Regions from separate parts of the Micromonospora sp. NPDC005305 genome, predicted to be linked through region 1. Evidence: riboswitches for the same ligand, from Rfam matches in the RefSeq annotation. Region 1 holds a riboswitch; each other region holds the start of a gene.

The links. A riboswitch is a leader RNA that binds a small molecule or an ion and turns the genes downstream of it on or off. The one in region 1 is predicted to bind cyclic di-AMP.
Region 2: it holds a riboswitch for cyclic di-AMP, as region 1 does, so the genes downstream of both, ABZS80_RS10450 (transglycosylase family protein) here and ABZS80_RS18790 (hypothetical protein) in region 1, are expected to answer to the same signal.
Region 3: it holds a riboswitch for cyclic di-AMP, as region 1 does, so the genes downstream of both, ABZS80_RS04695 (NlpC/P60 family protein) here and ABZS80_RS18790 (hypothetical protein) in region 1, are expected to answer to the same signal.

What each region holds. Positions count from the first base shown of each region.
Region 1 is NZ_JBEXGL010000010.1:109,722-111,963, reverse strand. It holds gene ABZS80_RS18795 (YibE/F family protein) at 1-737, shown strand, start outside; cyclic di-AMP (ydaO/yuaA leader) riboswitch at 892-1,023, shown strand; gene ABZS80_RS18790 (hypothetical protein) at 1,027-2,046, shown strand; gene ABZS80_RS18785 (carbonic anhydrase) at 2,114-2,242, opposite strand, start outside.
Region 2 is NZ_JBEXGL010000005.1:42,276-44,517, forward strand. It holds gene ABZS80_RS10445 (LLM class flavin-dependent oxidoreductase) at 1-904, opposite strand, end outside; cyclic di-AMP (ydaO/yuaA leader) riboswitch at 1,242-1,415, shown strand; gene ABZS80_RS10450 (transglycosylase family protein) at 1,415-2,107, shown strand.
Region 3 is NZ_JBEXGL010000002.1:321,356-323,597, forward strand. It holds gene ABZS80_RS04695 (NlpC/P60 family protein) at 1-807, opposite strand, end outside; cyclic di-AMP (ydaO/yuaA leader) riboswitch at 821-956, opposite strand; gene ABZS80_RS04700 (peptidoglycan recognition family protein) at 1,198-2,242, shown strand, end outside.

The DNA.
Region 1 (2,242 bases):
TGGTGGCGATCGTCGGCGCCGCGCTGATCATGTTCGTGGTGCTCTACCTGACCCACGGGATCACCGCGCAGACCTCGGTGGCCGTGCTCGGCACGCTCGGCAGCCTGGTGCTGACCGGCGTGCTCGGCACCCTGGCCACCGCCGCCACCCACCTGACCGGCTTCGGCAGCGAGGACGCGACCACCCTGTCGATGTTCCAGCGCGACGTGGACCTGCACGGCCTGCTGCTGGCCGGCATCGTCATCGGCTCGCTCGGCGTGCTGGACGACGTCACCGTCACCCAGGCCGCCACGGTCACCGAGCTGGCCCACGCCAACCCGGCGCTCTCCCGACGCCAGCTCTACCGGGCCGCCACCCGGGTGGGCCGGGCGCACATCGCCTCCACGGTCAACACCATCGTGCTGGCGTACGCGGGCGCCTCGCTGCCGCTGCTGCTCCTGCTCGTCGCCGACTCCCGGCCGGTGAGCCAGATCCTCACCAGCGAGTTCCTGGCCCAGGAGATCGTCCGCAGCGCGGTGGCCACGCTCGGCCTGATCGCCGCCGTACCGCTGACCACCGGACTGGCCGCGGTGGTCACCACCGCCGGGCGGCGCGGGACCACCGCGGGCCCGGCCGACCCGCCCGCGCCACGGCCGCCGGTCGCGCGGGACGAGGCGCTGGAGGCCCTCGGTGGGGCGCCGGACCGGCGCTCCGGTGGGTGGTCCGGCGGTGACAGGAGCACGGAGGCCGCATGGTGACACTCCGCAGCGTGATGACAGATGTCAAACGCGATCCTGGTCACGCTGGGCGAGGACGAATTCTCGCTATTGGTCGGCTTCCGGACGTAGAACCCGGGGAGGACTCTCGGGTAACCTCGCTGCCGGTCACCGCCGAAGGCGCGCACCGGCGCCAGCGGTGCCGCCGCCCAATCGCCCGCGGGCGAGCCGGGGAACCAGGTACATGGGGTGAATCCGCGCGAGCGGTAGGGGCCACTTCCGTCCCGAACCCGTCAGCTAACCCGGTCGGCGGCCGACGGAAGGGAACACTGTGACGGCACCCCTGCGCCGCTGGCTGACCCCCGTGGTGGCTGCGCTGGCCGCGCTCACCGTGCTGGTGGGGCCGACCCCGGCGACGGCCGCTCCGAGCACCCCCACCCCCTCGGGGCACTCCGACGAAGACGACGACCCCCTCATCACCGAGGCCATCGACACCGCCAACCGGGCCTACCTCCAGGCCAAGTCGAAGCTGGACACGTCGCGCAAGCGCCAACTCCAGCTCGCCCTCGAGGTGAAGGCGGCACAGAGCGAGCTCGACGCGCTGAGCCCGCAGGTGGCCCAGATCGCGGCCCAGTCCTACCGGACCGGCCGGATGGGCGCCATGGCCATGCTGATGGAGAGCAACACGCCCGACTCGTTCGTCCGGCGGGCGGCCGCCCTCGACGAGCTGAACCTGCTGAACGCGCAGAAGCTCGGCGCCATCAACGCCGCGAAGACCCGCGCCGAGCAGGCCAAGATCGCGCTCGACGTCGAGGTGCGCGAGCAGGAGAAGCAGAAGAACGCGATGGCCCGCGAGAAGGCCGAGACGGAGAAGGCGCTGAAGCTGGTCGGTGGGATCGGCTTCACCGGTGGCCTGGTCTCGGCCACCTCGCCGGTCGCCCGCGTCGGCCCGGGCCGGACCTCCGACGGCGACTGGAAGCCGGAGTCGTGCAGCGAGAACGACCCCACCACCTCGGGCTGCGTCACCCCGCGCACGCTGCACGCGTACAAGGAGGTCAAGCGGGCCGGCTTCAACCGCTTCGTGGGCTGCCACCGGAACGGCGGGCCGTTCGAGCACCCGAAGGGCCGGGCCTGCGACTGGTCGTTGCAGAAGAGCGGCTTCTCCTCCTGGCGCACCAAGGACCAGCGGATGTACGGCAACAACGTCGCCGCCTTCCTCATCCGCAACGCGGACCGGCTGGGCATCTACTACGTGATCTGGAACCGGCAGATCTGGTTCCCGGCCACCGGCTGGAAGTCCTACAGCGGGCCCTCGGACCACACCGACCACGTGCACATGTCGCTGCTCTGACGACGTACACCGAAAGGGGCCGGCCCGCGACACGCGGGCCGGCCCCTTCGACGTTTTCCGACGGCCGTCAGTTGGCGAGCGCCGGGTCCGCGGGCGCGGCCGGTGCGGGCACCTGGGCGGCCGGCGTGCCGGCCGGGGCCTGGGCCACCCTGCGCACCTCGCCCGCGCTGAGCCGGTACGACAGGCCGACCACCGC
Region 2 (2,242 bases), on a different contig from region 1:
TGCCCGGTGTGGTGCGTTCGGCGGCGACCAGCTCGCGGACCGCGGGCGCCACCTCCTGGGCGAAGAGCTGGACGGCGCGCGGCTCGTCGCTGCCGAGGATGAACGTGGCGACGCCGTGGTCCAGGGCGAGCCCGGCCAGCTCCTCCACCCACTGCTCCGGCGGGCCGTCCAGGAAGCCGCCGGAGGACCGGGCGAAGGTGCCGGTGACGTTGAGCAGCCGGCGCACCGCGCCCGGCTCCCGCCCGGCCTCCGTGGCGGCCTCGTCGATCAGCGCGTTCAGCGCCGGCAGGTCGGCCGGCCCCTTGGGCAGGTACGCGAGGGACGGCAGCCAGCCGTCCGCCAGGCGGCCGACCAGCCGCAGCATCCGCGGCTTGTACGCGCCGACCCAGACCCGTACCGGGTGGGCCGGGGCCGGCCCGCGTTTCGCCCCGACCACCCGGTAGTGCTCGCCGTCGACCCGGACCATGCCGCGCCGGTCGGTGTCCCAGACCTCGCGGATCACCCGGATGGCCTCGTCGAGGGCGTCCACGGCCGCGCCCGGGGAGAGCCGGCGGCCGCCGACCGCCTCGATGGCCTCCCAGAAGGCGCCGGCGCCTAGCCCCAGCTCGACCCGGCCGCCGGTGAGCAGGTCCAGGCTGGCCACGCTGCGGGCCAGCACCACCGGTTGGCGCAGCGGCAGGTTGAGCACGTTGCCCGCGAGGGTGATGCGACTGGTGGCCGCGGCCACGAAGGACATCAGCGTCCAGGTGTCCAGGAAGCCGGGCTGGTAGGGGTGGTCCTGGAAGGTCACCAGGTCCAGGCCGACCTGCTCGCAGAGCTTGGCTCGCGCCACCACCTGCTCGGGGTGCCCGGCGCTCGGGGTGAGGAAGCCGCCGAAGGCCAGCTCGTGTCCGTGGTCGCTCATGCCTCGCCGCCTCGTGCCGATCTTGCGCGAACCTGCCCACGGTAGCCTCCCGCGTTGCCCGGCGGGCCGGGAACCCGCCGCCCGGGGGCCCGCGACGCGCGCCGTGGCCACTCGCCACGGTGGACCCGGCTCCGGTCGGTCGTCCTCTTCGGCCGGTGCCCCGCGAACACCGCTGTGACCTGGGAAAATGCGCCCATGGCGGTCGCTGCGGCAGATTCGGCGGCGGCGTGGGCCGGAAGACGAGGTCGTCCCTCAGCCGGGTGAAGAACTTCACAGAAGTGGGCGTTCGTCACAAACCATTCCTAACGTCGACTCCGTTCGCGATCGCGGACACCACGGGCCGGTAACGCCTAATCCCGCCGCCGGCACGGTGGTACCTGGACCTCGGGCGGGAGCGGGGGACCCACATGTTCCTCGGTGCACGGACACCTCGGGGTGAAGCCGCCTCCGGCGGCCGGGCTCCTCGGCCCGAACCCGACAGCTCACCTCGTCGGCGTGGAGGACACCCACATGGCAACTGAACACGTCGCCCGTCATCGACGGGTCGCGCGGCGCCGCACCGCCGTCGGAGCGCTCGTCGTCGGCGCCGCCACCGGCGCCGCCGCCCTCTTCGGCCCGGCCGCCCCGGCCAGCGCCGCAGGCGTCAACTGGGACGCCGTCGCCCAGTGCGAGTCCGGCGGCAACTGGCACATCAACACCGGCAACGGCTACTACGGGGGACTCCAGTTCTCCCGGAGCACCTGGAAAGGCTACGGCGGTCAGAAGTACGCCAGCCGGGCCGATCTGGCCAGCCGCGGCGAGCAGATCGCCGTCGCCGAGAAGGTCCTCGACGGACAGGGCATCGGCGCCTGGCCGGTCTGCGGCAAGAAGGGTGGCTCGACCAAGAGGTACTCGGCCACCGACTCGGGCTCGAGGAAGGCCACGAAGAAGCCCGCGAAGAAGGCCACGAAGAAGGCCACGAAGAAGGCCACCTCGGAGCGGTGGTCGCGGAACGACCGGCCCGCCGTCCGCACCGAGAGGCGCACCGGGCCGAGCGCCGGCGGCGCCGGCAGCTACGTGGTCCGGCCCGGGGACACCCTCTCCGGGATCGCCGCCGCCAAGGGCGTCGCCGGCGGGTGGCACGCCCTCTACGAGCGCAACCGGGGTGTGGTCGGCGACAACCCGGGCCTGATCTTCCCGGGCCAGAGGCTGCGCCTGCGCTGAGCCCCACCGGACCCGCCCACGACGGGCCGGTCCACGGCACCACGAACGCCCGGCCGGTACTCCCGGCCGGGCGTTCCACGTCGGGGCCGGTTGCTATCGTCACGGTGCTCGGAAAGACGTGAAGAAAGCGCGGAT
Region 3 (2,242 bases), on a different contig from region 1:
CGCCCAGGCCGCCATGGTGAGGCCCGAGCAGTCGAAGTGGTCCGGGCCGGCGGCGCCCCAGACGTAGATCTTGCCGATCTGGGCGCAGGCGAACTTGACCGCGGTGCCGGCCGGACCGCCGGGGTAGCCGGCGGGGCAGGGCGCGGGTCGCAGCGGGCCACCGCCGCCGTTGCCGTAGACCTTGAGGCGCAGCTTCTGGAGCTTGACGATCTCGGCGTCGATCTGCTTCTTCTTGGCCGCGAGCTGGGCCTCGGTGCGCGACAGCTCGGTGATCATCTCGTCCAGCGGCTGCTTCTTGGCGGCCAACTGGTCGCGCAGCTCGGCGACGGCGCGCACCTGTTCCTGCTGGCGGTTCGCGAAGCGGTCGAGCAGGGCGAGGCCGTCGACCAGCTCGCTCGGGGAGCGGCTGCCCAGCAGCGCGTTGACGGTGGAGAGGTTGTTGTCGCCCTTGTAGGCGTCGGCGGCGAGCCCGCCCACCTGACCGAGGGCGGCGTCCACCCGGGCCTGGAGCGGGGCGATCTGCTTGCCCAGCGCGGCGGCCTGCTTCCGCTTGGCGGCGAGCTGCTCGCGGGTGGCGTTGACCTGTTCGATGATCGGTTCGAGCTTGTTCCAGTCCTGGTCGATCTGGCGCTCGATCTCGGCTACCGACGGTTCGGCGTGTGCCGCCGTGGCGCCGCCGGTCAGGACGACGGCGGTGCCCGCCAGGGCGGCGAGGGCGGTGGTGAAACGGGACCAGCGGGAACGCGGCACCGCCGTCGACCGGTCGACCGACCGGACCGACGGTGGCCGCGGGGCATGGTGTGCCACCGGGCTTCCGTACTCCTTCTTCCTGGCCGCCTACCGGGTTAGCTGACGGGTTCGGGCGGGAAGGGAGGCGCCCTACCGCAGTGGCTGCGGATTCACCCCAGGTACCTGGGTCCCCGGCTCGCCCGGAGGCGACTCGGCGGTGTCGGACCGTCACCACCCGGGTTGGACGGTGAAGCTCGCGGCCGACGATTGACCAGAGTAGAGAGCACCGTTATCGTTCCGCAACCCGAGACGCCGTGACACTCCGTACCCGAAAGATTCTTTCAGCGGAGATTACCTCTCGGAAAGGTATTGACCCGGACCGTGCGCGGGGCGAGGGTGGGGACGCAGTGACCCCCATCCCTGTCTGGAGGTTCGATGCACCTCTCACCCCCACCGTCGGGCAGACGGATGCTGCTGGCAGCAGCCGTCGCGGCAGCCACCGCACTGGTGGCAACCGGCCCGGTGGCCGCCCAACCGCTCAGCGCCCAACCCAGCACCGACCGTCAGGACCAGTATGCCGCCGCCGCGGCGGAGTACGGCGTGCCGCAGAGCGTCCTGCTCGGCGTCTCGTACCTGGAGTCGCGCTGGGACACCCACCCGGGCCAGCCGAGCACCAGCGGCGGCTACGGCCCGATGCACCTCACCGACGCCCAGCACGTCCTCGCGACCCCGGCCAGCGGCCACGTCGACGAGGACGAGGACCCGCGGGGCGACGACTCGCGCCCGCTCACCCTCGACCCGGCCACCGCGGCCGCACCGGCGGAGGACGTGCTCCCGCAGGCGTCCCTGCAGACGCTCGACGCCGCCGCGGCGCTCACCGGCCTCGCCGAGGAGACGCTACGCACCGACGCGGCCGCGAACATCCGGGGCGGGGCGGCGCTGCTCGCCTCGTACCAGAAGCAGTTGGGCTCGCCGGTCGGCGCCGCCACCGACCCGGCGGCCTGGTACGGCGCGGTGGCCCGCTACTCCGGCGCGGACACCGAGGACGCGGCGGCGGCCTTCGCCGACGAGGTCTACGACCAGCTCGGCCTCGGCGCTGCGCGGACCACCGACGACGGCCAGCGGGTGACCCTGGCCGCCACCGCGGTGAAGCCGGACCAGTCGGGGCTGCACCGGCTCGGGCTGCGCCGCGCCGAGCGGCCGGACGGCCTGGAGTGCCCGGTCCGGCTGGCCTGTGAGTGGATTCCCGCCCCCTACGAGCAGCTCAGCGCGGACCCGGGCGACTACGGCAACCACGACCTCGGCAACCGGCCGGCCCAGCAGAAGATCGAATACATCGTCATCCACGACACCGAGGGCTACTTCGGCCCGAGCGTCGACCTGGTGAAGCGGGCCGACTACCTGGGCTGGCACTACACGCTGCGCTCGGTGGACGGCTACGTCGCCCAGCACATCAAGGCCAAGGACGTCGGCTGGCACGCCGGCAACTGGTACGTCAACGCCAAGTCCATCG